Regions from separate parts of the Pseudomonas sp. GL_117 genome, predicted to be linked through region 1. Evidence: predicted binding sites of a transcription regulator. Region 1 holds the regulator's gene; each other region holds the start of a gene.
The links. Region 1 encodes FliA, which starts transcription of late flagellar genes. Its sites were predicted from a motif close to CTAAAGTTTNNNNNNNNNNNGCCGNTAA; they were not measured.
Positions count from the first base shown of each region.

Region 2: a site for FliA is predicted at 6,171-6,198, ahead of AC3ISR_RS13485 (methyl-accepting chemotaxis protein). Genes of this name have one in related genera too.
Region 3: a site for FliA is predicted at 4,765-4,792, ahead of AC3ISR_RS19055 (methyl-accepting chemotaxis protein). Genes of this name have one in related genera too.

Region 1 covers NZ_CM174418.1:4,358,507-4,366,440, reverse strand. The annotation lists gene flhB (flagellar biosynthesis protein FlhB) at 1-16, shown strand, start outside; gene AC3ISR_RS19760 (cold-shock protein) at 522-722, shown strand; gene flhA (flagellar biosynthesis protein FlhA) at 851-2,965, shown strand; gene flhF (flagellar biosynthesis GTPase FlhF) at 2,977-4,293, shown strand; gene fleN (flagellar synthesis regulator FleN) at 4,400-5,233, shown strand; gene fliA (RNA polymerase sigma factor FliA) at 5,230-5,970, shown strand; gene AC3ISR_RS19735 (chemotaxis response regulator CheY) at 6,139-6,513, shown strand; gene AC3ISR_RS19730 (protein phosphatase CheZ) at 6,532-7,320, shown strand; gene AC3ISR_RS19725 (chemotaxis protein CheA) at 7,332-7,934, shown strand, end outside.
Region 2 covers NZ_CM174418.1:3,024,258-3,032,191, reverse strand. The annotation lists gene AC3ISR_RS13525 (TetR/AcrR family transcriptional regulator) at 1-268, opposite strand, end outside; gene AC3ISR_RS13520 (alkene reductase) at 435-1,535, shown strand; gene AC3ISR_RS13515 (SDR family NAD(P)-dependent oxidoreductase) at 1,588-2,376, shown strand; gene AC3ISR_RS13510 (alpha/beta fold hydrolase) at 2,480-3,349, shown strand; gene AC3ISR_RS13505 (NADP-dependent oxidoreductase) at 3,425-4,423, shown strand; partial or broken gene AC3ISR_RS13500 (transcriptional regulator) at 4,928-5,050, opposite strand; gene AC3ISR_RS13495 (nuclear transport factor 2 family protein) at 5,116-5,442, opposite strand; gene AC3ISR_RS13490 (winged helix-turn-helix transcriptional regulator) at 5,532-5,894, shown strand; gene AC3ISR_RS13485 (methyl-accepting chemotaxis protein) at 6,244-7,458, shown strand; gene AC3ISR_RS13480 (response regulator) at 7,468-7,836, shown strand; gene AC3ISR_RS13475 (STAS domain-containing protein) at 7,860-7,934, shown strand, end outside.
Region 3 covers NZ_CM174418.1:4,200,874-4,208,807, reverse strand. The annotation lists gene gudD (glucarate dehydratase) at 119-1,444, opposite strand; gene AC3ISR_RS19070 (MFS transporter) at 1,464-2,825, opposite strand; gene AC3ISR_RS19065 (FadR/GntR family transcriptional regulator) at 3,163-3,873, shown strand; gene AC3ISR_RS19060 (tRNA (adenine(22)-N(1))-methyltransferase) at 3,879-4,580, shown strand; gene AC3ISR_RS19055 (methyl-accepting chemotaxis protein) at 4,897-6,954, shown strand; gene AC3ISR_RS19050 (VOC family protein) at 7,046-7,501, opposite strand; gene AC3ISR_RS19045 (glutathione S-transferase family protein) at 7,634-7,934, shown strand, end outside.

The DNA of each region.
Region 1 (7,934 bases):
ACGCCGCGACTCCTGATATTCCCCTTACCCTGTAGTGAGCGGGCTTGCCCCGCGCTGGGCGGCGAAGCCGCCCTAAATCCCGACACCTCGGCCTTCCTGAAACATCGCGGCGTCCCGTTTGGGGCGGCTTCGCCACCCAGCGCAGGCAAGCCCGCTCACTACGGAAATCGCATGCATACCGTTCGTCGTAAATCCTTGCTGACCTGTCAACTCTGACAGTAGCCAGCCTGCGCGTCCCGCGTTTCCATGGCAGCAGAAACTGCGTGTAGGAACAAGCAGCGAGGCAGCAATGAAGTGGGTGACCGGAACCGTCAGGTTTTACAGCAGTGAGACAGGGGAAGGGGTCATCGCAATGGATGGCGGGAGTGAGCAGGTGCGGGTAGACCTCACCAGCTCGGCCGGGGTTCGGCTCAAGGTTGGGCAGCGGGTGCGATTTGGCAGGATTCATCGTCCCCGGGGCATCTTTGCAGTCAGCGTCACACTGATCTCGGGTTTTTGAATGAGATGTCGGGAGAGCGGCAATGGCGACAGGCACGGTGAAGTGGTTCAACGCGGAAAAGGGCTTTGGGTTTATCCAGCAGGAAGATGGTACGGATGTTTTTGTCCACTATTCGGCGATCGAGGCCAGCGGATTCAAGAGCCTTGCTGAAGGGCAAAAGGTCGAGTTCGAGATAACGCCCGGACAAAAAGGACCGCAGGCTGCAAACGTACGGGTCGTGTAAAAAAACGCTCCTCGTCTGACTTGGGTAAAAGTTGGAAGGCTTCTTGCAATACCGCCTTCAAGTCGCCTCCTGGCGTCAAAACTTTGCTTCAAGGAACACGAGGAATACCGGTGGTAGATCGCTCTCAAATGTTCAGCACGGCCCGTGGCACCCTGACTGACCTGTCGCGGGGCAATCTGGGTGTGCCGTTGCTGTTACTGGTGATGCTGGCAATGATGATGTTGCCGATGCCGCCGTTCCTGCTGGACGTGTTCTTCACCTTCAACATCGCCCTGTCCGTCGTGGTCCTGCTGGTCTGCGTATACGCGCTGCGGCCGTTGGATTTCGCGGTATTCCCCACGATCCTGCTGGTGGCAACCCTGTTGCGCCTGGCGCTCAACGTGGCGTCGACCCGCGTGGTGATGCTTCACGGCCAGGACGGCCACGCCGCCGCCGGCAAGGTGATCCAGGCCTTTGGTGAGGTGGTGATCGGCGGTAACTACGTGGTCGGTATCGTGGTGTTCGCGATTCTGATGATCATCAACTTCGTCGTGGTGACCAAGGGTGCCGGGCGGATTTCCGAGGTGAGCGCACGGTTCACCCTCGATGCGATGCCCGGCAAGCAGATGGCGATCGACGCCGACCTCAACGCCGGCCTGATCGACCAGAACCAAGCCAAGACGCGCCGCCTGGAAGTCGCCCAGGAAGCCGAGTTCTACGGTTCCATGGACGGTGCCAGCAAGTTCGTGCGCGGTGACGCCATCGCCGGCCTGCTGATTCTGTTCATCAACCTGATCGGTGGCATGGCCGTCGGTATCTTCCAGCACGGCATGACCTTTGGCGATGCGGGCAAGGTGTACGCCTTGCTGACCATCGGTGACGGTTTAGTGGCGCAATTGCCATCACTGTTGTTATCCACAGCTGCCGCGATCATGGTGACCCGTGCCTCGGGCTCCGAAGACATGGGCAAGCAGATCAGCCGGCAGATGTTTGCCTCGCCCAAGGCCCTGGCCGTGGCGGCGGGCATCATGGCGATCATGGGCATCGTGCCGGGCATGCCCCACGTATCGTTCCTGAGCATGGCGGCCCTGGCAGGCGGCGCGGCGTACCTGTTCTGGAGAAAGCAAAATGCGGTCAAGGTCCAGGCCCTGCAAGAGGTGGCGCGCCAGCAGGAACTGCTGCCGTCCCCGGCCCGCGCCTCGGAAACCAAGGAGCTGGGCTGGGACGACGTGACCCCGATCGACATGATCGGCCTGGAAGTCGGCTACCGCCTGATCCCGCTGGTGGACCGCAACCAGGGCGGCCAGCTGCTGGCGCGGATCAAGGGCGTGCGCAAGAAATTGTCCCAGGACCTGGGCTTCCTGATGCCCACCGTGCACATCCGCGACAACCTCGACCTGGCCCCCAGTGCCTACCGCCTGACCCTGATGGGCGTGATCCTCGCCGAAGCCGAGATCTACCCGGACCGCGAGTTGGCGATCAACCCCGGCCAGGTATTCGGCAGCCTCAACGGCATTACCGCCAAAGATCCGGCTTTTGGCCTGGAAGCGGTGTGGATCGAAATCAGCCAGCGCAGCCAGGCGCAGTCCCTGGGCTACACCGTGGTTGACGCCAGCACCGTGGTCGCCACCCACCTTAACCAGATCTTGTACAAGCACTCCCACGAGCTGATCGGCCACGAGGAAGTCCAGCAATTGATGGGTTTGCTGGCCAAGGCTTCGCCAAAACTCGCCGAAGAGCTGGTGCCGGGCGTGCTGTCGCTGTCGCAGTTGCTCAAGGTGTTGCAGGCGCTGCTGGCCGAACAGGTGCCGGTGCGCGACATTCGCAGCATCGCCGAGGCCATCGCCAACAATGCCGCCAAGAGTCAAGATACCGCCGCGCTGGTGGCGGCGGTGCGTGTCGGATTGTCTCGCGCCATCGTGCAAAGCATTGTAGGGACTGAGTCTGAGCTGCCTGTGATCACCTTGGAGCCAAGGTTGGAACAAATATTGCTCAATAGTATTCAGAAGGCAGGACAAGGCCAGGAAGAGGGCGTTCTGCTGGAGCCAAGCATGGCTGAAAAACTGCAGCGTTCGTTGATCGACGCCGCACAACGCCAGGAAATGCAGGGCCATCCGGTGATTCTGCTGGTGGCCGGCCCCGTCCGGGCGATGTTGTCGCGGTTTGGACGCCTGGCAGTTCCGAATTTGCACGTTTTGGCTTATCAGGAAATTCCTGACAACAAGCAAGTGACTATCGTCGCGACAGTAGGGCCCAACGGCTGAGGTAGTGGGTTATGCAAGTGAAGCGTTTTTTCGCCGCCGATATGCGTCAGGCCATGAAACTGGTGCGTGATGAGCTGGGCGCCGATGCCGCGATTATCGGTAACCGTCGTATTGCCGGCGGTGTCGAGCTGACGGCTGCCCTGGATTACACGCCTTCGGCGCTGGCGCCGCGTGTGCCGAACATGGAACTCGAAGACGAGCTGCGCAAGACCGCCTCGCGCATTGTGTCGGCCCAGGCCGAACTGAGCATGCGCGGCGACAGCGATGCCACCACCAATCGCCAGTTGTTCGCCGGCCTGCCGTTGACCGCTGCGGAGCCCTTGGTTGAGCCCACCTTCACCGAACCACCGCGTCCTGCAGCGCCGCCACCGGCGGGCGCAGTCGACCAGCGTGTGTTTGACTCGATGCGCTTTGAACTCAATGGCCTGCGTGAGCTGCTGGAAGTGCAGCTGGGCTCCCTGGCGTGGACACAGTTGCAAGGCAGCAAGCCGGCCCAGGCCAACCTGTGGCGCCGCCTGCAACGCATCGGCCTGTCCGGCCCGTTGTCCCGCGACCTGCTGGCACTGACCACCGAAATCGACGAGCCTCGCCAGGCCTGGCGCATGCTGCTGGCGCACCTGGCGCGGATGATCGTCACCCCGGAAATCGAGCCCCTGGAAGAGGGCGGTGTGATCGCCATGGTCGGCCCTGCCGGCATGGGCAAGACCACCACACTGGCCAAGCTGGCCGCGCGTTATGTGCTCAAGTACGGCGCGCACAACATCGCGCTGGTGAGCATGGACAGCTACCGCATCGGCGCCCAGGAGCAGCTCAAGACCCTGGGCCGTATCCTCAATGTGTCGGTGACCCACGTCGACCCGGGCCAGTCCCTGGCCAACGCCCTCGATCCGCTGCTGCGCAAGCGCGTGGTGCTGATCGACACCGCCGGCCTGCAGGCCAGCGATCCGGCGCTGCGCATGCAACTGGAAAGCCTGGCCGGGCGTGGCATCAAGTCGAAAAATTACCTGGTGCTTGCAACCACCAGCCAGAAACAGGTTCTTACCGCTGCATACCACAGCTACAAACGTTGCGGCCTGGCCGGCTGCATCCTGACTAAACTGGATGAGACGGCGAGCCTGGGCGAAGTATTGAGCCTGGCGATCAGCCATGAATTACCGGTCGCCTACCTGACCGACGGGCCGCGGATCCCGGATGATTTGCATCTGCCGCGCCGTCATCAGTTGGTCAGCCGCGCTGTCAGCGTGCAAATGCAAGAAGAGCCTAGCGAGGAAGCGATGGCCGATATGTTCGCCGACCTCTACCACAACCCGGCAAAGCGGGTGGGTTGAGGGCAGGGCGAACACCGTGAAATGTATCTACATCGTTGGTCTGCAAGCGATTCACGCGGCCAAGCCATGTAGCCTGCGTCTAAGCAAGACAAGGTAAAGAAATAAAATGGGCAGCATGCATCCCGTACAGGTGATCGCGGTGACCGGCGGCAAAGGTGGCGTCGGGAAAACTAACGTGTCAGTGAATTTGTCCCTGGCCCTGGCAGAGCTTGGCCGTCGGGTCATGTTGCTGGATGCTGACCTGGGTCTGGCGAATGTCGACGTTCTGCTGGGGCTGACGCCCAAACACACCCTCGCCGATGTGATCGAGGGCCGCTGCGAGCTGCGTGATGTGCTGCTCCAGGGTCCTGGCGGGATCCGCATCGTACCGGCTGCCTCCGGCACCCAGAGCATGGTGCACTTGAGCCCGGCGCAGCATGCCGGCCTGATCCAGGCGTTCAGCGACATTGGCGACAACCTCGACGTGCTGGTGATCGACACCGCCGCCGGGATCGGCGAGTCGGTGGTCAGCTTCGTGCGCGCCGCGCAGGAAGTCTTGCTGGTGGTCTGCGATGAACCCACCTCGATCACCGATGCCTACGCCCTGATCAAATTGCTTAACCGTGACTACGGCATGAACCGCTTCCGCGTCCTGGCCAACATGGCCCAGAGCCCGCAGGAAGGGCGCAACCTGTTCGCCAAGTTGACCAAGGTCACGGATCGCTTTCTCGATGTCGCCTTACAATACGTAGGCGCAGTTCCCTATGACGAGTGTGTGCGCAAGGCCGTGCAAAAGCAGCGTGCGGTCTATGAAGCGTTCCCTCGTTCGAAGTGCGCACTGGCGTTCAAGGCTATTGCTCAGAAGGTCGATACTTGGCCATTGCCCGCCAATCCCCGGGGGCATCTGGAGTTTTTCGTCGAGCGATTGGTGCATCAGACGAGCGCGGGACCTGTGCTATGACATCCAGCGGCTACAACCTTTACAAGAAGTCGGCACGTGACAGCCAGGGCGAATTGATCGAGCGCTATGCGCCGCTGGTCAAGCGCATCGCCTATCACCTGCTGGCGCGCCTGCCGGCGAGTGTGCAGGTCGAAGACTTGATCCAGGCCGGCATGATCGGCCTGCTTGAAGTGTCGACCAAATACGATGCGAGCAAGGGTGCCAGTTTCGAGACGTACGCGGGCATCCGTATCCGTGGCGCGATGCTCGATGAGGTGCGTAAAGGTGATTGGGCGCCGCGGTCGGTACACCGCAATACGCGCATGGTCAGTGACGCAATTCGCGCAATTGAAGCAAAAACCGGTCGCGACGCTAAAGATCACGAAGTTGCGGCCGAACTCCAATTGAGTCTCGACGATTATTACGGGATTTTGAACGATACCTTGGGCAGCCGCCTGTTCAGCTTCGACGACCTGCTACAGGACGGCGAACACGAAGGGCTGCACGAGGACGGCGCGAGTGCACATCTTGAGCCGTCGCGCGACCTGGAGGATGAACGCTTCCAGGGCGCGTTGGCGGACGCGATTGCCAATTTGCCGGAGCGTGAGCGACTGGTGTTGGCGCTGTACTACGACGAAGAGCTGAACCTCAAGGAAATCGGTGAGGTCCTGGGGGTCAGCGAATCGCGTGTCAGCCAGCTGCATAGCCAGTGCGCAGCCCGCTTGCGGGGGCGGTTGGGAGAGTGGCGCGCGCGCTGACAGGCAGTGTGGGGACACTGCAGACGAGACCGTGAAGGCGTGACGCTTTTGCGGTTTTGCGCCGTGGTGCCCTGGGCAGTCCTTTTTGTGTAACGCCTGTTGATTGAAATGGCGCGTCCAGGTGCTGGGCGCGTTTAAGACTGCTTGGAGGTCGAATTGGACAAGAACATGAAAATCCTCATCGTTGATGACTTCTCAACGATGCGGCGGATCATTAAAAACCTGTTGCGTGACCTTGGGTTCACAAACACGGTCGAGGCGGATGACGGCCTTACGGCGATTCCGATCCTCAACAGCGGGAGCATCGACTTTCTGGTAACCGACTGGAACATGCCGGGCATGACCGGTATCGACCTGCTGCGTCACGTGCGTGCCGACGAAAAGCTGCGCGGCCTGCCCGTGCTGATGGTGACCGCCGAAGCCAAGCGTGAACAGATCATCGAAGCCGCCCAAGCCGGGGTAAACGGTTACGTGGTCAAACCTTTCACTGCATTGGCCTTGAAAGAGAAGATCGAAAAAATCTTCGAACGCATCCACGGCTAATGCCATCGCGGGGGAGCTATGGAGCATAAAGAAACATCACAGGGAGACTTCGAGTCGACCCTGAAAAAGCATGCTCACCAGTTGGTCGACTGCCTTGAGAGAGGCCAGTTCGGCGACGCGGTGCAGTTGATCCATGAGCTCAACCAGACCCGTGACCGCGGCCTGTACCAGGAAGTGGGCAAGCTCACGCGTGAGCTGCATAGTGCGATCGTCAATTTCCAGATCGACCCGCACATGCCCCAGGCCGAAGAGATCTCGCAGATCACCGATGCCACCGAGCGCCTGTCCTATGTGGTCAGGCTGACTGAGGCGGCGGCCAACCGCACCATGGACCTGGTGGAAAACGCCACGCCTCTGGTCAACGGCATGGCCACCGAAGCCCAGGCCTTGAGCCACGACTGGGGTCGCTTCATGCGCCGCGAAGTCGGGGCCGAAGAGTTTCGTGAGTTGGCACGTCGGGTCGAAGGTTTCCTGTCACGCAGTGAGCAGGAAAACCGCATGGTTTCCAGCAACCTCAATGACATTCTGCTGGCCCAGGATTACCAGGACCTCACCGGTCAGGTGATCAAGCGTGTGACCCAATTGGTCACCGAAGTGGAAAGCAATTTGCTCAAATTGGTGCTCATGGCAGGCCAGGTTGACCGTTTTGCCGGCATCGAACATGACCGCGAAGCGATCCTCTCGGAAAAAGATCCACAAAAACATCTCGCCAAGGGTGAAGGTCCGCAGATTCATGCCGATAAACGTGAAGACGTTGTATCGGGTCAAGATGATGTCGATGACCTGTTATCCAGTTTAGGCTTCTAAGGAGCACCCACATGAGCTTCGGCGCCGATGAAGAGATCCTTCAGGATTTCCTTGTAGAGGCCGGCGAAATTTTAGAGCAGTTGTCCGAGCAACTGGTCGAGCTGGAAAGCCGACCGGATGATGCGAACCTGCTCAATGCAATTTTTCGCGGTTTTCATACTGTAAAAGGGGGCGCCGGCTTCCTCCAGCTCCATGAGCTGGTGGAGTGCTGCCACATCGCCGAGAACGTGTTCGACATCCTGCGCAAGGGTGAGCGGCACGTCGACTCGGAGTTGATGGACGTGATTCTCGAAGCACTGGATGCGGTCAACGGCATGTTCAGCCAAGTGCGTGAACGTGCCCCGATCACCGCAGCCACGCCGGAACTGCTGGCCGCCCTGGCGCGCTATGCCGAGCCTGCCGACATGTCGGTGGCACCGGTGGCTGAAGCTGTGCCGGAACCTGTGGCAGAGCCCGAAGCGGACGTGACCGACAGCGAGTTCGAGCAACTGCTCAACTCCCTCAGCGCGGTCAAGGCCGAGGCTGAAGCTCCGGCAGCGCCCGTTGCGGCGCCGACGGGCGAAGACATTACCGACGCTGAGTTCGAATCGCTGCTCGACCAGTTGCACGGCAAA
Region 2 (7,934 bases), 1.3 Mb from region 1:
GATCTCTCGACACGTACAGATTTACAAATCCAGGAACGTCGAGATTGCAGGTACTCGAAAGGGATTTCGAAAGGCTATTTTCCGCTGCTTCGGCCATCAAATCTGCCTTGGAGCCGAAGTGCTTGTAGAAACCTCCCTGGGTAAAACCGGCAGTAGCCATGAGTTCTGCCACACCCACACCATCGTAGCCACGCTCACGAAACAGCTCTGAAGCCGTCTCCACAATATGGGCCCGGTTGGCGAGTGATTGCGTCTTGGTGATCTTCATTGCGCACTCCTATGCCTCTTAAACAATGGCCTGACTATACTCTGATGTCGATCACAATCAAAACTGTTGACAGCTTTGATTATGATCGACATCATAAATCCAGTGCCACATGTCTTTGCCACCACGGCGCAGATTGCCGTCATTGATCAACGAGTATGGAATCGATATGAACGACAAGACCTTGTTTGAGCCCTATACGCTCGGCTCGCTGACGCTTTCCAACAGAATCGTAATGGCGCCACTGACGCGAAATCGCGCTGGGGCAGACTGTGTTCCGAGCGAGCACTCTGCAACCTATTACAGCCAGAGAGCGTCGGCAGGTCTGCTGATTTCCGAGGCGTCCCAGATCTCGCAGCAAGGTCAGGGCTATCAAGATACGCCCGGTATCTATACACAGGCGCAGATAGATGGCTGGCGCAAAGTTACCGACGCAGTTCATGCCAAAGGCGGACGCATTTTCTTGCAGTTGTGGCATGTTGGTCGCGTATCCCACGTCGACCTTCAGGAGAACGGTGCAGCTCCGGTAGCGCCTTCTGCTTTGCAAGCCGCGACGAAGGTATTCGTCAACAACACCTTCGCAGATGCTTCAGTTCCCCGAGCTCTTGATATCGAAGAGTTGCCCGGGATCGTTAATGACTTTCGCCAAGCGGCGATAAACGCCATCGCTGCGGGCTTTGACGGCGTAGAGATCCACGGCGCAAACGGCTACTTGCTGGATCAGTTCCTCAAGGACGGCGCCAATATTCGCACTGACGCCTACGGTGGCTCAGTTGAAAACCGTGCTCGCTTGCTGCTCGAAGTCACGGCTGCGGTGGTGGACGCGATCGGTGCCGAGCGAACGGGAATCCGTATTTCTCCAGTGTCACCTGCCAACGGCGTTTCCAGCAGTGACCCGCAGCAGCAATTCAATTACGTCGTCGACCAGTTGGATGCCTTGGGCCTGGTTTACCTGCATGTGGTTGAAGGTGCAACAGGTGGGCCGCGCGACGTCGCCCCTTTCGATTTTGGCGCCCTGCGCCAGCGCTTCAAAAATACCTACATTGCCAACAACGGCTATGACCTGAATCTGGCGGCTTCGCGACTCAACGACAACAAGACTGATTTGATCGCCTTCGGACGTCCGTTCATTGGCAACCCTGATTTGGTCGAGCGACTCAAGAACCACACACCTTTATCCGCATTCGACCCTACAACTTTGTATGGCGGCGGTGCAGCGGGCTATATCGACTACCCGACACTTGCCGAGTCCCGCTCCGCGCAGGGCTGAACAGCCCTGGAAACAAAATCGCTGATATACATCCACTCAAGAGCATCTATTTATGAGCACCCCTGAAACCGTACTGATTACCGGCGCCTCAACAGGCATTGGCGCGATCTACGCTGAGCGTTTTGCCCAACGCGGGCACGACCTGGTACTGGTTGCCCGCGACAAAAACCGGCTGGACGCACTCTCTTCCCAGCTGCGTGAGAAACACGCGGTTTCCATTGACGTGATCCAGGCCGACCTGACTCAAATCAGTGATCTGACCACCGTGGAAGCTCGCCTGCGTGATGACGCCAGTATCGGCATCCTTGTGAATAATGCGGGAGCCGCCCAATCTGGCAGCTTCATTGAGCAATCTACCGACAGCGTTGCCAACCTGGTCGCGCTTAACACCACCGCCCTGGTACGACTCGCCAGCGCAATCGCTCCACGCCTGGCACAAGCCGGTAATGGCGCAATTATCAATATTGGCTCGGTCGTGGGGCTGGCACCGGAATTCGGAATGAGCGTCTACGGTGCGACCAAGGCGTTTGTCCTATTTCTATCGCAAGGCCTGAGCCTTGAGCTCTCGCCTAAAGGCGTCTACGTACAAGCTGTTCTCCCTGCGGCCACCCGCACGGAGATCTGGGAACGTGCGGGCATCGACATCAACACCTTGAGCGAAATTATGGATGTGAGCGATCTGGTCGATGCTGCGCTGGTCGGTTTTGATCGTCGCGAGCCAGTGACCATTCCACCGTTACAAGACGCCGCTCGTTGGGATGCTCTGCAGACTGCCCGCCAAGGTTTGCTTTCTGAGATTCGCCAATCTGTAGTCGCCGAGCGCTATCAAGCCAAGGCGTGATTATCAGGCTGCATGCGCTGATACGCATTCCTTGATGTAAAGGCGCTTGCTGCAGATTTTCTTACATTCACTCAACCGCCCCTCATCAGGGCACGGTGTGCACATGATCGTTGAAGCCACAAATCGTGACCTTGGATTGCCAGCGCAGTTCGTCTGCGCCGCGAACCAGCAGGTGACTGTCAAAGGAACAGCATTTGCCTATCGAGACTTGGGGCCTAGAGACGGATTACCGCTCGTTCTGTTGAATCATTGGGGCGCAGTTCTGGATAACTTCGACCCACGCATCCTCGATGGACTGGCCCGCACCCGACGAATCATTGCCACTGACTATCGGGGAATTGGCGCATCGGGTGGAACCGCCCCTTTGACCGTCAGTGAGATGGCAGACGATGCCATCGCCGTGATCCGTGCTCTGGGATTCAAAAAAGTCGACCTGCTGGGGTTTTCGTTGGGTGGGTTCGTCGCACAGGACATTGCGCTGAGAGCCCCTGAACGGGTGCGCAAACTTATTTTGACCGGTACCGGGCCGGCGGGCGGCGAAGGTATAGATAAGGTGTGGTCTGTGTCGTGGCCGTTGATGCTTAAGGGGCTCCTGACAGTGCGCGACCCGAAGTTTTACCTTTTCTTCACCGCTACGGCCAATGGGCGAAAAGCTGCCAAGGATTTTTTAAAACGCCTGAAGGAGCGCAAGACATATCGAGACAAAAACCCAACGCCTGCTGCCTTCATGCGGCAACTGAAGGCGATTCAAACCTGGGGCCGGCAACAGCCACAGGATCTCAGCCGCATCCAGATACCCACGCTGATCGTAAACGGTGATAGCGACATCATGGTTCCTACTGTGAACTCTGCCGAGTTGGCGAACCGAATTCCAAATTCACAACTGATCATTTACCCCGACGCGGGTCATGGCGGAATCTTCCAATACCACACTGATTTCGTGACGAGAGCGACCGCATTTTTGAATGCCTGAACACCTTCGGCTCGCCTTACAGCAGCACGCTGGCTTGGGCATGCTGCCACCCCATTGAACCATGAGAACCGAATCATGAAAGCCTTCCTGATCGACCGTTACGGCAAAAATCATGGACGTATTGGCGAGGTACCGGAACCGGAACCGGGAATCAACGACGTCCTTGTCAAGGTGCATGCCAGCAGCGTCAACCTGCTGGACTCGAAGATCAGCAAAGGTGAATTCAAACTGATCCTGCCGTATACATTCCCGCTGATTATGGGTAACGACTTAGCCGGCGTCGTCGTCCGCGTGGGGTCAGGGGTGCGCGACTTCAAGCCCGGGGATGAGGTCTATGCCCGCCCTCCTCAATCACGCATTGGCGCTTTTGCCGAGCTGATTGCGGTGGATGAAAGTGCTCTTGCGCTGAAACCCAAAAATATCTCCATGGAAGAAGCTGCTTCTCTTCCCTTGGTTGCGCTGACCGCCTGGCAGGTGTTGGTTGATACAGCCCGGTTGAAAAAGGGGCAAAAAGTCTTTATCCACGCGGGTTCCGGTGGTGTCGGCACAATTGCCATCCAGCTTGCAAAGCATCTAGGTGCTTTCGTTGCCACTACGACCAGCACAAGTAACGTGGATTGGGTCAAGGCATTAGGGGCGGACGTTGTCATCGATTACAAGCAGCAAAACTTCGAAAACGTCTTGCGCGACTACGATGTCGTATTAAACAGCCTAGGCCCTGTCGACCTGGAAAAATCACTCAGCATTCTCAAGCCTGGTGGCCAGCTTATCTCCATCTCAGGGCCGCCGACGGCAGAGTTCGCACGGGAGCAAAAGCTGTTCTGGGGACTGGGCTGGGTCATGCGTCTGTTAAGCAGCGGCATACGCAGAAAAGCCCGCAAGCAAGGCATCAACTATGCGTTCGTGTTCATGCGTGCGAGCGGCGCCCAGTTGGAAAATATCACTGCGCTTGTCGAGTCCGGCGCTATCACACCAGTGATCGACCGCGCCTTCCCTTTCGAAGCAACGGCTGAGGCATTGAGCTATGTCGAACGTGGCAGAGCCAAAGGCAAGGTGGTCATCAAGATCATATGACCAAGCAGGCAATCAATAACCAAAACCCTGGACGAGGGTTTACGTTTATCGCATTTCGATGCGTGCGAGCAGGTCAGGAAACAAGCGAATGACTGTCGATAATCTGAAGACACGCAAATCCGTGCCACCCCATGAATCAGATCAAGGTCAGGCAGGTAGCGTTGTCTCACTGGTCTGTGACTCGACCCTTCTGCCAGACGAGAGTTCTGGTACAGCGATACGTGAAGCCCACTTGTCAGAAGTGTCCTGTAGTAACCCTGTTTCACCGCCAGGAAAATTTGAGCCGCCGTCCAAACCCGCTCCGCCAACGCCTCCAACCATAGTCTGGCGCACGTTAATGCTGGAGCAATAATGCTGAACCACCTTGCTATCTGGAAATTCACCTGACCCGTCCAGCAGCGCCACTCAGCCCAACTGCCGAAGAATTCTGGGCCAGGGTGGGCAGCGACTGATAATGCATCCAATAAAAAAGGCCCCGAAGGGCCCCTTGTACTCAAACCAAACTCACTTTGTCAGCCAGGACTCAACTGTGGCGGAGCCGTGTTCTGCTTTCCATTCTTTCAAGGTCTTGTGATTGCCGCCTTTGGTTTCGACGACTTCGCCGGTGTGCGGTTTTTTGTAGACCTTCAACCACCCGTGGTCACGTCCGGATACGGGATCGCGACAACCTTCCAACCCATTGCCGACAGTCATCAACCAATCTCAAGGGCGTTTATCTTTCCATCATGAACACTGAAGGTGTATGTCACTACCGCAGGACTGCCGGGAAAATTACCGGAGAGCCGCACGCTGATCACCGACTTTGCCTCATCCTCCTGACTGTCCACGGGTTCGGCCGTGTATTGGTACTTCGCTTTCGCTGCCGCTCTCCATGCGGTGATGGCATCAATACCCACGATGGTTTTTCCTTCATCCAGGACTGTCGCATCCTGCGTAAATACTGTGTTTAAGGTGCCGACGTCGGTGCCGGTCTCACTTGTAAAATAGGCTTCAATGGCTGGATGCCGACTAATACTCATCGAGTTATTCTCCTGATAGACAAGTGCTACTCATGATCAGCGCCTCAGCCAAACTCGACAAGAACGCACGAAAAAGTAAGTGACTACCAATGAGCCATAACAAGGTCTACACGCCTGATTCAGCTGCCGAAGATGTCAATGCCGTACTTGCACTACTGCGTGGCAGATGGAAACTGGTCATTTTGTTTCATCTCTTCGATGGCAAGGTTCAGCGCTTTTCAGATCTCGAACGCGTGGTCAGTGGCATATCTCAAAAAATGCTGGCTCAACAACTGCGGGGGCTGGAGCAAGATGGGCTGGTGATACGTACCGTCTACGACGAAAAGCCACCTCGAGTGGACTACCGCCTGACGGCTTGGGGACAAAAGCTTTGTCCGGTGCTTGATGGCATGTTGAAGTGGGCCGAGGCCGACCACGAACAGGTATCACCCTCCTCCTCTCTTCCGGCCTAGGTGTTCGAGGGCCGGGCTCTCGTTACGACGGCGGTATAGCAAGGCGCCCGGTTGCGTGGCTGTACGCTAGGCGCTCGATCGCTCGGGCTTGAGCGCGCCTGGTGATTACGATCTACGCTAAGACACTGGCGCCTTTAATCGCCAAGAATACCTTTGTGGAGCAAGCTGTCCCTGCTGGTGTCGTTGGTTTGGCTCATGCGAGATTTGGATGCGGTGAGTACACCCGAGAAACAGTCGCCTGCTGGTCATAAATCAGACAGATGGCACTTAGGTTGTCTAAAGTTGTGACGCACGGCGCAGATAAGTCGTATGTCATCTCCACGCGCAACACAGTTCAAGGATCGAACTCATGACCCAGCGTCAATCCAGCCGCACTCCCCCTCTCGCTCATCCGCGTTTTCGCTGGTTCGCTTTGATCCCGGTGGTACCTGCCGTGATTTGGACACTGGTGCAATCAACCTCTGCGGCCAACCTGGCGGCTTGCGCGGTACTGGTGCTGATCGGCCTCGGTGCCTGCGCCTGGAGTGCGAGTTCGCAGCGTAACGCCGTGCAGCTAGGCATCGCGCAGGTGCAGGCGGCTCAGGCCGACGCGGGCGCGGCGCGCAACGGTATGGCCTCGCGGGCACAGCTGGATGAGGTGTTGCTGGGCGCCATGCCGATCTGGGCCAAGCAGGTGGAAAGCTCGCGCCATCAGACCGAAGAAGCGATTGTGAGCCTGGCTAACCGGTTTACCGGGATCGCCACGCGCTTGCAGGAAACGGTACACGCCTCGCAGCACGCTGCCGGAGAACTGGATGGGCACGCCGCCGATGGGCCGCTTGAGGCGCTGGCACGCAGCGACAGTGAACTGAGCCAGGTGATCAATTCGCTCAAGGCCACGCAAAGCAGTCGTGATCAAACCCTGGCCCAGGTCCGCAGCCTGACCGCCTACACCGGCGAACTGCGCACCATGGCCGCTGATGTGGCGGCGATTGCTGCACAAACCAACCTACTGGCCCTCAACGCAGCCATCGAGGCGGCGCGGGCCGGTGAGGCCGGTCGTGGCTTCGCGGTGGTGGCCGATGCGGTGCGCAGCCTGTCGAGCAAATCCAGTGAAACCGGCCAGCAGATGTCGGCCAAGGTCGACATCATCAATAACGCCATTACGCAATTGGTGCACGCTGCGTCCAGCAACGCCGACCAGGACAGCCATTCGGTGGCCGAATCCGAAAACAGTATTCAAGTGGTGCTTGAGCGCTTCCAGAACATCACCGGGCGTCTGGCCGACTCCGCCGACCTGCTCAAGCAGGAAAGCTACGGCATCCGCGATGAGATGACCGAGGTGCTGGTCAACCTGCAATTCCAGGATCGGGTCAGCCAGATCCTCAGTCACGTGCGCGACAACATGCACGCTTTGCATGAACACCTCCTGCAAGCCAGCCTGGCCCCCGACCAGGCGGTCGCCGTCGACGCCCGGCAGTGGCTGGCGCGCATGGAAGCCACCTATGCCACCGACGAGCAACGGCGCATCCACCATGGCGATGCGGCCGCGCAGCACAATTCTCAAGACATTACTTTCTTTTAGGAGTACCTCATGGCGAAGAATGTATTAGTGGTCGACGACTCCAGCAGTGTGCGGCAGGTGGTCGGTATTGCCTTGAAAAGTGCCGGTTACGACGTGATCGAAGCCTGCGACGGCCGGGATGCCCTGGGCAAGCTCACCGGGCAGAAGGTGCACCTGATCATCAGCGATGTGAACATGCCCCACATGGACGGCATCACCTTCATCAAGGAGGTCAAGAAGCTGGCCAATTACAAGTTCACGCCTATCATCATGCTGACCACTGAGTCCCAGGAGTCGAAGAAGGCCGAGGGTCAGGCCGCTGGCGCCAAGGCCTGGGTGGTCAAGCCGTTCCAGCCGGCGCAGATGCTGGCAGCGGTGTCCAAACTGATACTGCCCTGAACCCCGGCGCCAGGGAGGCTCCCATGCCGATCACCATCGACACCTTCGACGACACTGCCCGCGTGCGCATTGACGGTGAGCTGACGATTTACACCGTC
Region 3 (7,934 bases), 160 kb from region 1:
ACTCAAGAATATTGTATGGGCATGCTCGCGAACGCGCAGTGTCAGTCTCCCGATAGATAGACTGATCCACCGCATTCGCAAGCAAGCCCGCACACATTTTTGATCTCTGTGTTTTAGCTCATCGCACCAGGCACGGCTGTTTGTTGTTGAACTTCCACCCTGGAATCAAAAACTGCATCGCCACGCTGTCATCCCGTGCGCCCAGGCCCATGCCCTTGTACAGCTCATGGGCCTTGGCCACGGCGTCCATATCGATGTCCACGCCCAGGCCGGGTTTGGCCGGCACGTTCACGTAGCCGCCTTCGATCTTCAGGGGTTCCCGGGTCAGGCGCTGGCCGTCCTGCCAGATCCAATGGGTGTCGATGGCGGTGATGTCGCCCGGTGCGGCGGCGGCGACCTGGGTGAACATCGCCAGGGAAATGTCGAAGTGGTTGTTGGAGTGCGAACCCCAGGTCAGGCCCCACTCGTGGCACATCTGCGCGACACGTACCGAGCCTTGCATGGTCCAGAAGTGCGGGTCGGCCAGGGGGATGTCCACTGATTGCAGTTGGATCGCGTGACCCATTTCGCGCCAGTCGGTGGCGATCATATTGGTCGCGGTTTTCAGCCCGGTGGCGCGGCGGAATTCGGCCATTACTTCGCGGCCGGAATAGCCGTTTTCCGCACCGCAGGGGTCTTCGGCGTAGGCGAGCACGTGGTGTTGGTCGCGGCACAGGCGGATGGCTTCTTGCAGAGACCATGCGCCGTTCGGGTCGAGGGTGATGCGTGCATCGGGGAAGCGTTCGGCCAGGGCGGTGACGGCTTCGATTTCTGCGTCGCCGCTCAATACCCCGCCTTTGAGCTTGAAGTCGTTGAAGCCGTATTTGGCCTTGGCGGCTTCGGCCAGGCGCACCACGGCTTCGGCAGTCAACGCCTGCTCATGGCGCAGGCGGAACCAGTCGTCATCGGCGTCGGCTTCGTTGCGGTAGGCCAGGTCGGTGGTGTTGCGGTCGCCGATGTAGAACAGGTAACCGAGCATTTTCACCGCATCGCGCTGCTGCCCTTCGCCAAGCAGGGCGGCCACCGGCACTTCGAGGAACTGCCCCAGCAAGTCGAGCAACGCGGCTTCCATCGCGGTGACGGCATGGATGGTGATGCGCAGGTCGAAGGTTTGCAGGCCGCGCCCGGCAGAGTCCCGCGAGGCGAAGGTGCTGCGCATCTGGTTGAGGATGCGCTGGTAATGGCCGATGGGCTGGCCGATCACCAGGCTGCGGGCGTCTTCCAGGGTTTCGCGGATGCGCTCGCCGCCGGGCACTTCGCCAACGCCGGTGTTGCCCGAACTGTCCTTGAGGATAACGATGTTGCGCGTGAAATACGGACCGTGGGCACCGCTGAGGTTGAGCAGCATGCTGTCATGGCCGGCGACCGGGATGACTTGGAAATCGCTGACGATAGGCGTGTTCATGGCAGGTTCCTAAATAGGCTCAGAGAGGTTTGCTGATGGCCGCGCCGCTGGGCACGACGCTCGGTGCCGCCAGCGCGGCAGAGGGCGAGGTCTTGGCAAAAAACACCAGGATCGCGGCCAGCACCGAGGTGCCGGCCAGGCCGTAGAGGCCGCCCTGGATCGACCCGGTGGTCTGTTCCAGGAAGCCGAACGTGGTCGGCGCAACAAAGCCGCCCAGGTTGCCGATGGAGTTGATCAGCGCGATCACCGCCGCAGCGATGCGCGCATCCAGGTAGCCCTGGGGAATCGGCCAGAACAGCGACGACGCCGACTTGAAACCGATCGCCGCAAAACAGATCGCCACGAAGGCAAACACCGGCCCGCCGGTGGTGGACATGAACATGCCCGCCGCCGCAATCAACAACGCCGCCGCAACCCACGCCTGCTGGAACTTGAACTTGCCCGACAGCGACGCGAAGGCGTACATGGCGATGATCGAGATCAGCCACGGGATCGAGTTGAAGAAACCGACCTGCACGTCACTCAACTCACCCATCTTCTTGATGATGCTCGGCAGCCAGAACGTCGCGGCGTAGATCGTCAACTGGATGCAGAAGTACAACGCACAGAACAGCATGATCTGGCGGTCCTTGAGCAGCTTGCCGATGGTCGGCTTGACCGTGCTCAGCGCTTCACGGTCGCGTTGTTCCTGGTCGATGGCGTTGACCAGTGCGTCCTGCTCTTCGCGGTTCATCCATTTCGCGTCGTGAGGCTTGGAGTCGAGCCAGAACCACACAAAGAACCCCAGCGCCACCGAGGCCAGGCCTTCGATGCCGAACATCCATTGCCAGCCGTGCAGGCCGAAGCCTTCGATCTGCAACAGCGCCCCCGACAAGGGGCCGGAAATCAGCGAGGCAACCGCCGAGCCACTGAGAAAGATCGCGATGGCCTTGCCGCGCTCAACGCCGGGCAACCAGCGGGTGAAGTAGTAGATCACCCCCGGGAAGAAACCCGCCTCGGCCACACCCAGCAGAAACCGCAGGATGTAGAAGTGGGTTTCGTTCTGGATGAACGCCATCAGCGTGGCGACGATGCCCCAGGTGAACATGATGCGGGTCAGCCAGATCCGTGCGCCGACCTTTTGCAGGAGCATGTTGGAGGGCACTTCGAAGAGCGCGTAGCCGATAAAGAACAACCCGGCGCCGAAGCCGTAGGCCGCTGCGCCGATGCCCAGGTCATGCTCCATGTGCGTGCGCACGAAGCCGATGTTGACCCGGTCGATGTAGTTGAGGATGAACATAATCACGAACAGTGGCAGCACGTGGCGCTTCACTTTGCTCACGGCGCGCGCGAGGACGGGATCACTGGTTGAAGCGGCGGATGCATGGCTTGAATGGGTCACAGTTCAAAACTCCCCCTGATTATTTTTATGCGGGTTTGTGCGTCTTGTTGATAGACATCATACAAGTGCTTTTCTTGAAGCCGCAATCGGGCGCTGTGATTTTTGTTTTTATAAGGCTGTAGGGTTTATTGGTGTTTTGGTTATTTACCAGTGTTTGCAGGGGTTTATTAGGCTTTTTGGCGGGTGTGAATAGATGTGGATGCCTTGGCGATGTGTTTGAGCTTGTGCCAGGTAAAAGATAGTCATCATACAAGTAGGTGGGGTTTTGAATCTGCCCGGCCTCGTCTGCGGGCAGGGTGTTAAGCTCCCACCAGCCCAGCCCCGTGGACCCGTAACGATGCCCAATGAAAACGGAACGCCTGTCCGTAAACGTTCCAACAACCTCGCCCAAGGCGTGCTCGACGCGCTGACCCAGCGCATCCTGCTCGGGCAGTTGCAGCCCGGTGAAAAGCTGCCATCCGAATCCACCATCGTGGCTGAACACGGGGTAAGCCGTACCGTGGTCCGCGAGGCGCTGTCCAAGTTGCAGGCCTCGGGGCTGGTGGAGACACGCCACGGCATCGGCACCTTTGTGCTCGCGCCGCAAGCGCAATCCGGCCTGCGCCTGCATGTGGACACGGTGGCCAGCGTGCGCAGCGTGCTCGAGTTGCGCTTGGGCCTTGAGGTGCAGGCGGTGGCACTGGCCGCACTGCGCAGGAGTGATGAACAACTGGCGCGCATGCGTGTGGCGCTGAGTGACTACCAGGCTTGCCTGGCCAACAACGACAGTTGCGTGGAAGCAGACAAGCGCTTTCACCAGTTGATCGCCGAAGCCACCGGCAATACCTTCTTCACCGAAATCATGCTGCACCTGGGCAATGCGATGATTCCGCGCACCCAGGTCAAGGGCGCCGAGCGCGGCGGCGCGGATTTCGCCCAATTGGGCCAGTTGGCGCACCTGGAGCATGAGGCAATCTTCAATGCGATCAAGCGCCAGGACCCGGACGCCGCACGCGCCGCGATGGTGCTGCACTTGAGCAACAGTCGCGATCGATTTTCGGGAGAGTAGGGCAGTTGAACGAACACACTTTATCCATGCGCCTGGAGCGCGTGGCGGCGAACGTGCCCGCCGGCGCACGCCTGGCCGATATCGGCTCCGACCACGCTTACCTGCCGGTGGCGTTGTTACGCCGTGGCGCAATCACCGCGGCGGTGGCGGGCGAGGTGGCGGCTACGCCCTTTCACGCGGCGCAGCGCACCGTGCGTGACAACGGCCTGGAACAACAGGTCAGCGTACGTCTGGCCAAAGGCTTGGCGGCCATCGAGCCGCAAGACGGCATCACCGCGATCAGCCTGTGCGGCATGGGCGGCGAAACCATCCGCGACATTCTCGCCAGCGGCAAGGCGCACCTGAACGGCCGCGAGCGGCTGGTCCTGCAACCCAACGGCGGTGAGCAACCGTTACGCCAATGGTTGATGGACAACGGCTACGCCATCCTTCACGAGGAGTTGCTGCACGAGAACCGCTTCTACTACGAAATCATCGTCGCCGAGCGCGGCGAGCCCATGCGCTACAGCGCCGAGCAACTATACTTCGGCCCGTTGCACTTGCAGGCACGCAGCCCGGTGTTTTTGGCCAAGTGGCAACGTACGCTGCGCGAGAAACAAAAGACCTTGGCCAGCCTTGAACAGGCGCGCCAGGCGGGGCTTGAGGACAAGTTGCAAGCGCTTGCGCGGCACGTCAGCTGGATCACCGCACTGTTGAAAGGCGAGTGAAAAAATGTGGCGAGGCCGCTTGCACCCTCTCCACAAGCACAGTGTTCGCCCCTGACTGACTGGCACCAGGGCCCGCTCCACATCCGTTGTTTTGTACCAATGGTTACGCCTGTGAGCGGTACTGAGTGCTTTTGCCCCATTTCAGGGCAAGTGGCGTGCGCTTTTTGTGTGCCACCCCGCGTAACTCAAGCCTCCCACCCTACGGCCCGTATCTTGCTTGAGCCAAGTTAATCAATGACATGGCGTTTTGCCGTTAGTCATTTCAAGGCTTCACCGTGCGGTGCACCGCGTGGGTCGTTTTAGGGAGTGGTCGGACATGCACAGCTTTTTATCACCCGGTATCCGCCTACTCGGCCGTTTTGGTTTCGCGCGCAAGTTCCAGATCCTGTTCTTCCTGTTCATGCTGCCCCTGGCCGGCAGCCTGTGGATGATCGGGCAGGACTACCGCGCCAAATTGACTGTGATCTCCAGCGAGCAGTCCGGCGTGCGCCAACTGCTGGCGATGGACGCGCTGGACGCCCAGCTGACCGCCCAGCGCAACCTGGCTGCACGCTGGAAAGCCGCCGACATCCTGCACGCTCCCACACCGGCGGCGAAGGCGGCGATGGACAAGGTCGATGCCAACTTCCCGGTGCTGCTGCAAAGCCTGCAAACCCTCGGCGAGGCGCTCAAGGCCCAGCATGCCAGCGCCGACATCCTGGCGCGCTTCGAGGCGTTGCAGGCCACGGTCAAGGGTATGGATTCCCAAGCCTTGCGTGCCGTGGGCTGGTGGCCGGACGGCTATGATCGCTTCACCGCAGCCCTGACTGCGATGCAAACCCTGCGCGAACAGGTGACCCTGGACACCGGCCTGATCCTCGACCCATGGCTGGAAACCTACCTGCTGATGCAGATTTCCACCCAGCACACCCCCGACCTGATCGAGCGCATCGGACGCATGGCCAGTGTGGGCCAGTCGTCCATCGCGTCTGGCCAGTTCACCCTGCAAAGCCGCTTGCAGATGCGCGACCTGCGCGGTCGCATCGGCGATGCGCGGGATCAGTTGGTCAAGGCCGCCGCCTCGCTCAAGGCCAAGCAATACGCGGGCATCGAGGCGTGGACCGCGCAGTACGACAGCAGCCTGCAAGGCCTGGATAACCAACTCAAGGTCCTCGACGACGGCGTGTTCGGCGGCACCATCAAGCTCGATACCACAGCGTTCGAAAGCAGTGTCGATACCATGCTCGACAGCCTCGGCGCGCTGCGCAACCAGACGCTGAAGTCCCTGGATGCGCGGTTGAGCTATTACCACAACCGCTCGCTGCAGCAGATCATTCCCGTGGCGGCGACGTTCAGCCTGCTGGCGTTGGCGGCGCTGTACCTGTTTATGTGCCTGCAAGCCTCGATCCGCCGCAGCGCCAGTGGCATCACCACCCTGGCGGAGTCGCTGCGTGACGGCAACCTGTGTGTGGAAGTGGCGGTGCAAGGGCGTGACGAACTGGCGGCGATCAGCACTGCGCTGAACGTCGCAGTGGTGCAATTGCGCACCAGCCTGCTGGGGGTCAATCACGAGACCCAGCAATTGGGCTCGGCGGTGCTCACCCTCAATTCGCAATCGGGCAGCACCCTCAACGAAGTCGAAGACCAGCAACAACAGATCAGCCAGATTGCCGCCGCCGCGACCCAGTTGGCCGCTACGTCCATGGGCGTCGCGCGCAGTTGCGAACAAGCCTCGGGCAGCGCCCAGCAGACCCGGCGCATCGCCGAAGACAGCAGCCGCGACAGCCAGCGCACCACGGCGAGCATCCAGCAGCTCAACAGGCGCCTGACCGACACCGCCAATGCCTTGGAGCAAGTCAGCCAGCAGGGCCAGCAGATTCAATCGGTGGTCGACACCATCCGTGGCATTGCCGAGCAGACCAACCTGCTGGCGCTCAACGCCGCCATCGAAGCCGCCCGCGCCGGCGAACAGGGCCGTGGTTTTGCGGTGGTGGCCGATGAAGTGCGCAGCCTGTCGCAACGCACCCAGGCCTCCACCGCGCAGATCGCCAGCACCGTGGACAGCCTGCGCGCGACGGTGAGCCAGGCGGTCACCCTGATGGGCGCCGCGTGCGAGCAAGCGCTGACCGATGCCGAGTCCGTCACCGGGCTCGGCACGCGCCTGGGCGAGATCGCCGGCGCGGTGCAGAACGTCACCGACACCCTGGCGCAGATCGCCACGGCGGTAGAAGAACAGGCCGCGACGGCGGATGAAGTCAGCGGCAATATCCAGCAGGTGGACCAGGCGGCGGGGCGCTTGCTTGACGGTGCACGGGCGGTCAACCAGGCGGCCGATACGTTGAGCAAGGGCAGCCAGGCGTTGAGTGACAACACTGCACGGTTCCGGTTGAGCTGATCTCTGTTTGTGTCGCGCGCTTGTGTGGGAGGGGGCGAGCCTCTTCCCATCTTTGAGTGCCTTTCAGCATTTCGATGGGAGCGGGCGGCGATCAGTCAAATGCCTCTGCAATAAAGGCTTCCAGCGTTGCCGCTTCGAGGATTTCCATGGAGAAATGCCCGAACCGCTTGGGCAACCAGATGATGCGTCCGCCGGACGGCGATTGCAGGTTCTCGCGGGCGAGCGGCGTGCCGTTTTCGTCTTCGGGTTGCACCCCAGCGGCGACCAGTTCGTCGTAGGCGATTTCGATGTCCGGCGTGGTGTAGCAATGCCGGTAAATCATCCCTTCGCCGTGGGCGTCCAGCAATGCGCGCAAGTTCCCCGCAATGGGCTGGACCAGCATGAAGCGCTCCTGCCCCAGCAGCACCACGGCATACAGCACGTGCAGGCCGCCGCGTTCCCACACGAACGTCTTGGAGATGCGGGCCTTGAGGATGTGCGCGTAATAGGCGCAGGCCTCGTCGAGGTTTTCGACCAGTATGTCGACGTGACTGAATTTCAGATCCATGGTGCCTCTCCGTACGAGCCGATCCCCATCCTAACCATGGCGCCCGTCACACTGAAATATATTTCCTGGCACTCCAGGCCAGTGGCGTAGTCTCTTGCTCAGTCATTTACTGTCGCCCAGCGGAGCCACCCTATGATCACCGTCCACCACCTCAACAACTCCCGCTCGCAGCGCATCCTCTGGCTGCTCGAAGAGCTCGGCCTGCCGTACCAGATCAAACGTTACCAGCGCGATCCGAAGACCAACCTTGCACCGCCTGAACTCAAGGCCATCCACCCGCTGGGCAAATCCCCGGTGATCGAGGACGGCGGCCAGGTGCTGATCGAGTCCGCCGCGATCATCGACTACCTGATCCGCCGCCACGGCGCCGGCCGCCTGCAACCGGCCCCGGCCAGCGCCGCCTACGACCAGTATGTGCAATGGCTGCACTTCG